Candidatus Puniceispirillum marinum IMCC1322: one gene and its partner. The protein of the gene in region 1 interacts with the protein of each later gene in a pairwise test. Links are inferred from orthologs where the notes say so. Each region holds a gene or a part of one and is shown in the gene's direction. Other genes may lie near its edges.

Region 1 (3,940 bases):
TTATTTATATAATAATATAGATATATAGAAAACTAGGACCATGAGCGGCTTTTTAAAAACACTGGCTGGACAGAAAATGCCAATCCCGCCAATCTGGATGATGCGGCAAGCAGGACGTTATCTAAAAGAATATAGAGACATTCGAGAAACGACACCTGATTTTATCAGTTTTTGTCTGGACGCTGAAAAAGCCAGTAATGTTACAATTCAGCCGATAGTAAGATTCGGATTTGATGCGGCGATCATTTTTTCAGATATTTTGATGGTGCCATGGGCTTTGGATCGCAATGTACGGTTTAAACCAAATCACGGGCCTATGCTTGACCCTTTGGCTGATGCGGCATCACTTGATGAAGCTCTACTTGCCGATGTCCCGACAAAATTAGCACCTGTTGCTAATGCGATTACCCGAACGCGTTCGCTTTTACGTGATGACACGGCTTTGATTGGTTTTGCTGGCGCGCCTTGGACGGTCATGACCTATATGCTTGAAGGTGGATCTTCAAAGGATTTTAACTTGTCACGCCAGATGCTGTGGAATGACCCGGCAGGGTTTGACAAAATTATGGATATCGTTACCCAAGCGACAATTGAATTTCTGTGTTTGCAAGCCCATGCTGGTGCCGATGCCTTGATGCTATTTGACAGTTGGGCAAGTGCCGTTCCCTCTTGGCATCGTGATGCGGTCGTTAATAAACCTGCGGCAACGATTATCGCGGCGCTTCGTGCGCGCGGCATATCTCAGCCAGTAATCGGTTTCCCCAAAGGTATAGGCGAAGGCATTTTGCCTTACGTTGATCAGGTTGGTGTTGATGCACTTGGCCTTGATCATGGTATGGATATTCGCTGGGCGCATAAGAATTTACCCGCATATCTGCCTGTACAGGGTAATCTTGATCCGATTAGCTTATTATCGGGTGATGATGTTATGCTTGCCAATATTGATGATATTCTTGGGGTTTTTGCTGACCGGCCACATATTTTTAATCTTGGGCACGGCATTACACCTGCCACACCGATCGCGAATGTGACAAAAATGATTACGCATGTGCGCCAGGCTCGATAGCTGGGATTAAGGAATAGTGATGAGTTATGAAATTATTAAGGCATTGCATATCATCTCGGTAATATCCTGGATGGCAGGCTTATTATATTTACCTCGGTTATTTGTCTATCACGCTGACGCCCCGCTTGGTTCGGTTCAGGCCGAAACTTTCAAAGTTATGGAACGCCGGCTGTTAAAAGCGATCATGAATCCGGCGATGATTGCATCTTTTATCTTTGGCTTATGGATGCTTGCGCTTAATCATGCGCTGATCTATGAGCTCTGGTTCATTGTAAAATTCGTCTGTGTCATTCTCATGGCTGGCTGTCATGGCAAATTTTCCAAAATGCGGCGTTTGCTTGAAAATGACGAAAAACCGTTATCCTCAAAAGCATATCGGATCTGGAACGAGGTGCCGACGGTGCTGATGATCGTTATAATCGTCATGGCAGTGGTCAAGCCATTCTAGCGTCAGTGCGCATCTAAGCTAAATATGATGTAAATGCTTAATGGCCGTTGCCTTGACTTTTAACGCAAATTAAACTTATATTATGCCTGTATATATCAGGGAGCCGCCCGGCTCACTAAACCGATATATATAATCCCGTTTACCGATGAGTCATATTATGCACCTTCAGGAACTAAAGCAGAAATCACCCGCCGATCTTTTGGCTTATGCCGAAGAGCTGGAAATCGAAAACGCCAGCACTTTGCGCAAACAGGATATGATGTTTGCGATCTTGAAACAGCTCGCTGATAATGACGTATCTATTTATGGTAGCGGTGTTCTCGAAGTCCTATCGGATGGTTTTGGTTTTCTACGCGCGCCTGAGTCAAATTACTTGCCAGGCCCGGATGATATTTATGTGTCACCTAGTCAGGTACGGCGCTTTAGCTTGCGCACAGGTGATACAGTTGAAGGCGAGATCCGCGCGCCTAAGGATGGCGAACGTTATTTTGCTTTGCTTAAAATTCAAACCATCAATTTTGAAGAGCCTAGCGCAGTTCGCCAGCGCATCAATTTTGACAATCTGACGCCTTTATATCCGGAAGAAAAACTTACCCTTGAATTGCCATTTGACCCGGATAAGAAAGACAACACCCCGCGGGTGATCGATCTTGTCGCGCCAATGGGTAAAGGTCAGCGTGGGTTGATCGTGGCGCCGCCGCGCACAGGTAAAACAATGATGCTGCAAAGCATCGCCCATGCAATCTCGGAAAATCATCCGGAAGTCTATTTGATTGTTCTGCTGATTGACGAACGCCCTGAAGAAGTCACTGATATGCAGCGTTCAGTCAAAGGCGAGGTGATTTCGTCAACCTTTGACGAACCAGCTTCACGACACGTGCAAGTAACTGAAATGGTTATAGAAAAAGCAAAACGTCTTGTTGAGCATAAGCGTGATGTGGTGATTTTACTTGATTCGATTACGCGTCTGGCACGGGCCTATAACACGGTTGTGCCATCATCTGGCAAGGTGCTGACAGGTGGTGTTGATGCCAATGCGCTCCAGCGGCCAAAGCGTTTCTTTGGTGCGGCGCGTAATATTGAAGAAGGTGGCTCACTGACCATCATTGCAACGGCTTTGATCGAAACCGGTTCGCGTATGGACGAAGTGATCTTTGAAGAATTCAAAGGCACCGGTAATAGTGAAGTGATTTTGGATCGTAAATTATCTGATAAGCGGACATTCCCGGCGATTGATATCACCAAGTCAGGTACGCGTAAGGAAGAATTGCTTGTCGATAAAGGCACATTGGCCAAGATGTGGGTGTTACGCCGGATTCTCATGCAGATGGGCGCGATCGATGCGATGGAATTCCTCACTGATAAGCTGAAACATTCAAAAACAAATGATGATTTCTTCGATCAGATGAATAGCTAAGCATCATCCGACTGTTAAGTCGGGAGATGATGCGGCATGATAAAAGAATTAAGCATCATCCGACTGTTAAGTCGGGAGATGATGCGGCATGATAAAAGAATTAAGCATCATCCGACTGTTAAGTCGGGAGATGATGCGGCATGATAAAAGAATTAAGCATCATCCGACTGTTAAGTCGGGAGATGATGCGGCATGATAAAAGAAACAAGCCTCATCCAATCAAGCGCAGCGTAGAGTGATAAGATGATCGTGTTCACATAAGCATGATCCAGCGAAGCACCAGGTTACCTAATAATATAACCGTAGCCTAATAAAGAGCTACCGTATTACCTGAAGCCAAAATGTTTCACGTGAAACATTTTCACCCGTTAACGGTGCCCATGTTCATGTTTGATAAGCCAGTCCTTACGCCCAAGGTTTTCTGGGTCTTTGGGGCTGCTCATATCGCCACCGCCATAATTGCCTAATGATCCGTCTGATCTAACAACACGGTGACAAGGATAGATAATCGGGATTGGATTGCGTGCACAGGCTGAACCGGCGGCACGTGGCGCGTTGGGTTTGTCAGCCATCGCGGCAAATTGCTTATAGGAAACCGTTGTGCCATAGGGAATTTGCGCCATGATGCTGAGCCAGTCACATCCGCTTTTGCTTTTGCCTTCGGGGGCCAGCGGCAGATCAAAGCTTGTGCGGGTGCCAGCCAGATAATCCAGAATCTGCTGTTTTGTTTCACGTGAAACATGATCTATTGGCTCTTGGGCTCCATCATATCCATTACGCCAAGGCGATTGTTGCCAATCTAGCCGGATCAAGGACGTGCCGTCACTTATAGGTCGCATCCATCCCAAAGGCGTGTGAAATGTGATATAAAACTGTTCAGTCATAATCCCGACCCTGTTGTTAAAGGGGTGGTCTGATGTCACTCTTGACATGTTCTCAGGGTACTTTACCTCTATTCAGATCATTTTAAAAATGTTTCACGTGAAACATTTTACCAAACAGACCGTGT
Region 2 (3,646 bases), 1.6 Mb from region 1 along the record:
CCGACCTCTATAGTCCAGCGCATCTGCCAATTGATCATATCATCTCGCCGGAAGCAGAAGTATCGGCGTCTATCAGCAATCAATTACGCGTACCAGGTGCTTTTGACATTAAAAATCTATGTGATGGCAAAATGAATCTGGTAGGGGTGGTGTGTACCGAGGATAGTCCAGTTCGTGATACGCCCTTGCGGCATCTGACCAATCTGTTTCCAGACCTTGCCATGACAGTATTGTGTATCATTCGGGATAATGCCGTGATTCTGCCCCGACGTGGCGTTGAAGAAATGCATGCCGGTGATCGTATTTATTTTGTCTGTGACAGTGCACATCTTGATCGGGCGATGGCTGCCTTTGGGCATGAAGAACCCGAGGCCAGATCTGTGGTGATTGCGGGTGGTGGTAATATTGGTTTGATGCTGGCGCGCGAGATTGCAACCAATTTTTCAAATACACAGGTGCAACTTATCGAAATGGATAATAACAGGGCGCGTGAACTTGCCGAAGAATTACAAGGCACGGGCATTATTCATGGTGACGCCCTTGATGAGTCGATCCTTAAAGAAGCCGGTGTACATACAACCGAGACCTTTGTGTCAGTGACTGAAGATGACGAGGTCAATATCTTGTCGGCATTGTTGGCCAAGCGCACGGGAGCCAAACATGCGGTGGCATTGGTGAATATGCCTGGCTTTATTCCGCTGGTGGGGACTCTGGGTGTCGATGCGGTGATTAATCCATCACAAATTACAGTTTCGTCAATTCTCGAGCATGTGCGCCGTGGCCGTATCCGTGATGTGCACCCGATTATTGAAGATCTTGGTGAAGTGCTTGAAGCCGAGGCCTTGCCCTCATCTTTGCTGGTCGGCAAGCCTTTGCGGACAGCCAAAATACCAAAGGGCATTTCAATCGGTGGTATTGTAAGGGATGAACAAGTTATTGCCGCCCGCGGTGATAGTGTGATCGAGGCTGGTGATACGGTGATTATCTTTGCCGAACGTGGAAAGATCGTTCAGGTTGAAAAGATGCTATCCGTGCGGCTAGATTTCTTCTAATCACATTTTACCTCCAAAAATTAGACATAAATGCCGGTTATCGCGTGACATGGCATTGTGAAGTCATGCCCAAGAGGGTAAGTTGAAAAAAAAGGGAGGGAAAAATGGCCGCAGATAAGAGCCGAAATCTTCAGGAAGTGTTTCTCAACAACATCCGTAAATCACATTCACCGGTAACCGTTTTTCTGGTTAGCGGAGTTAAGCTTCAGGGTGTTATCACCTGGTTTGACAATTTTTCAATTCTGCTTAAGCGTGATCAACATGTTCAGCTGGTTTATAAACATGCCATTTCAACGATCATGCCATCTGTTCCTGTTCATCTTCAGGGTTTTGAAGATACGGATGAGACTACCCCCGATCAAGGCTGAGTCAGACCTTTGGTATCTTCTAACCCATAAAGAGTTTTTTAATGACCGTTTTTGATAGTTTTGCCCAGCAGGTTGCCCAATTGATGCAACAGGCTACCGCCGAACTTGTGCTTCCGCGTTACCGGAATCTTGTGGCTGGGCAGATAGATACCAAGTCCGGACCCGATGATCTGGTTACGGTAGCAGACCGTGAAGCCGAAGAATGGCTGACCCCCCGTCTGCTTGCCTTGAAACAAGGGGTATGTGTAGGTGAAGAAGCTGTCGCCAAAAGCCCAGCACTACGTGATCAGGCCGGTCGCGGCACCGTCTGGACAGTTGATCCGGTTGATGGCACCCATAATTTTGTTCATGGCAAAGACCATTTCTGTATGATGGTTGCTTTATTGGAAGATGGTATCCCTCAGCAAACATGGCTGTGGCACCCGTTGAAGGAGGTGCTGTATTATGCAAAGGCTGGCGCTGGCGCTTTCAGGATCGATGGTCGTGATATAGTCCGCCTTTCGGTCAGTGACACGCTTCCTGATATTGAGCAACTTGTAGGTGAGGGAAGTACCAAATTTCTTAAACAACCATTTCGAGGTGAATTTATTGACCGGTTGAAGCACTTTGAAAACCGGATTTCTTTAAGGTGCGCTGGGGTGTTGGCGATGAAACTTGCCGGTGGTGATATCCATTTCATTATGCACGGGACTTGTACGCCATGGGATCATGCCCCGGTTGATCTCTTATGCCGTGAGGCAGGCGCACATGCAGGCATGTCGGTTGATGGGCGACCGTTTAACGCCGCCTATAACGAAGCTTTTATGGTGGCCGCGTCCAAAACCATTTGGGATCAGCTTAATCGTGAAATATGGCGTGGCGAATAGCTGTAAGACATCATCGGTTGCAAGCACACCATTATGACTAGTCGTTTTTCTGGAATAAGAGGCTAAGACCAAGTGACACGAGAATGACGCTGGCACCTCGATCAAGATATATTTTAGCCCGCAAATAACTTGTTCGAATGGTTTGGGTGCTCATCACGTAAGCAAGGATCGTATAAAAAGTAACTTCTATAGCCAGGTGATTTATAACAATAAACCCTATCTCCCAAGCTGCCATATTTGCTGGAAAAATGACAATCAGTATGGCAGCGGCAAACAGAACTGATTTTGGGTTCGACAGGTTGATCAGGACACCATCTCTGAAGGCATTGATAAGCGTTCGGGCATTGTTTTGAATAGGAGACGTGGCATGTCGCCATGTGATCAGCGCGATATAGAAAAGATATAGGGCTCCACAAATCTTCGCCGTTGTATAAGCCCATGGCACCAGAAAGAAAATACTTTCCAGCCCAAGCAATGCCAGCAATGTCCAAAATGCTGCGGTCAGCCCAAGTCCAAAACCAAGCATGATTCCCGATCTGGTGCCAGCGGTTAAGGTGGTGCGCACAGACACCAAAAATGCCGGACCCGGACTGGCAAGTGCTACCAAAAGGGCAATGTTAAAGGCAATGAGTTGGGCGGTAGTCATCTTTATTTTGTCTCACTTTTTTTGGCATCTTGCCAAAATGATTCCATCTCACCTAAAGGTATAGTGTTGATATTTTTCCCATTTTTGTCAACTTGTTCTTCTATATACCTAAAGCGACGCTCAAATTTTTTATTGCACCCCATTAAGGCCGTTTCGGGATCAACACCGGCTTTGCGAGCAAGATTTATAGCAACAAACAGAATATCGCCAATTTCATCTTTGATAGCATCATGATCTGGTTCGTCTGCAGCTAACTCAATTTTTAACTCGTCCGTCTCCTCAACCATTTTAGCGAATACATCATTGATATGATCCCAGTCATAGCCAACACGGGCGGCACGTTTTTGTAGCTTGAGGGCGCGTAACATTGGCGGTAGTCCGACAGCCACATCGTCAAGCACACCGTTTTTGCCTTTCTGCGCACGCTCGGTAGCTTTAATATCTTCCCAGTTTATTTTTTGCCTCTCTGCATCATGTGATTGCGCTTGTGCAGGAGGGCTGTCAGATTTTGTCTCATCACCAAAGACATGAGGGTGACGACTAATCATTTTATCGCTGACGCTGCGGGCAACATCTGCCACGTTAAAGCAACCTTCTTCCTCGGCTATGCGAGCGTGAAAAACAACCTGTAGTAATAAATCGCCTAACTCGTCGCGGATATCTTCGCGCGTACCGTTATGTATAGCATCCGCCACTTCATAAGCTTCTTCGATC

The links.
Region 2: the proteins of rho (region 1) and hfq interact in binary tests that used the Escherichia coli proteins (3 or more experiments, as listed by UniProt). The link is inferred for Candidatus Puniceispirillum marinum IMCC1322 from one-to-one orthologs.

The regions. Positions count from the first base shown.
Region 1 is NC_014010.1:1,808,851-1,812,790, forward strand. Bases 908-3,801 are described here. They hold rho (transcription termination factor Rho), read left to right. Parts: upstream 908-1,671; coding sequence 1,672-2,931; downstream 2,932-3,801. Other genes in these bases: hemE (uroporphyrinogen decarboxylase), read left to right, coding at 908-1,066; hemJ (protoporphyrinogen oxidase HemJ), read left to right, coding at 1,086-1,514; SAR116_RS08485 (methylated-DNA--[protein]-cysteine S-methyltransferase), read right to left, coding at 3,300-3,801. Outside these bases: more of hemE, read left to right, coding at 41-907; more of SAR116_RS08485, read right to left, coding at 3,802-3,815. UniProt on the Escherichia coli protein: Facilitates transcription termination by a mechanism that involves Rho binding to the nascent RNA, activation of Rho's RNA-dependent ATPase activity, and release of the mRNA from the DNA template.
Region 2 is NC_014010.1:233,242-236,887, forward strand. The notes cover bases 1-2,788. They hold hfq (RNA chaperone Hfq), read left to right. Parts: upstream 1-1,156; coding sequence 1,157-1,420; downstream 1,421-2,788. Other genes in these bases: trkA (Trk system potassium transporter TrkA), read left to right, coding at 1-1,052; SAR116_RS01145 (inositol monophosphatase family protein), read left to right, coding at 1,462-2,286; SAR116_RS01150 (LysE family translocator), read right to left, coding at 2,324-2,788. In the rest of the region: more of SAR116_RS01150, read right to left, coding at 2,789-2,932; mazG (nucleoside triphosphate pyrophosphohydrolase), read right to left, coding at 2,935-3,646. UniProt on the Escherichia coli protein: RNA chaperone that binds small regulatory RNA (sRNAs) and mRNAs to facilitate mRNA translational regulation in response to envelope stress, environmental stress and changes in metabolite concentrations.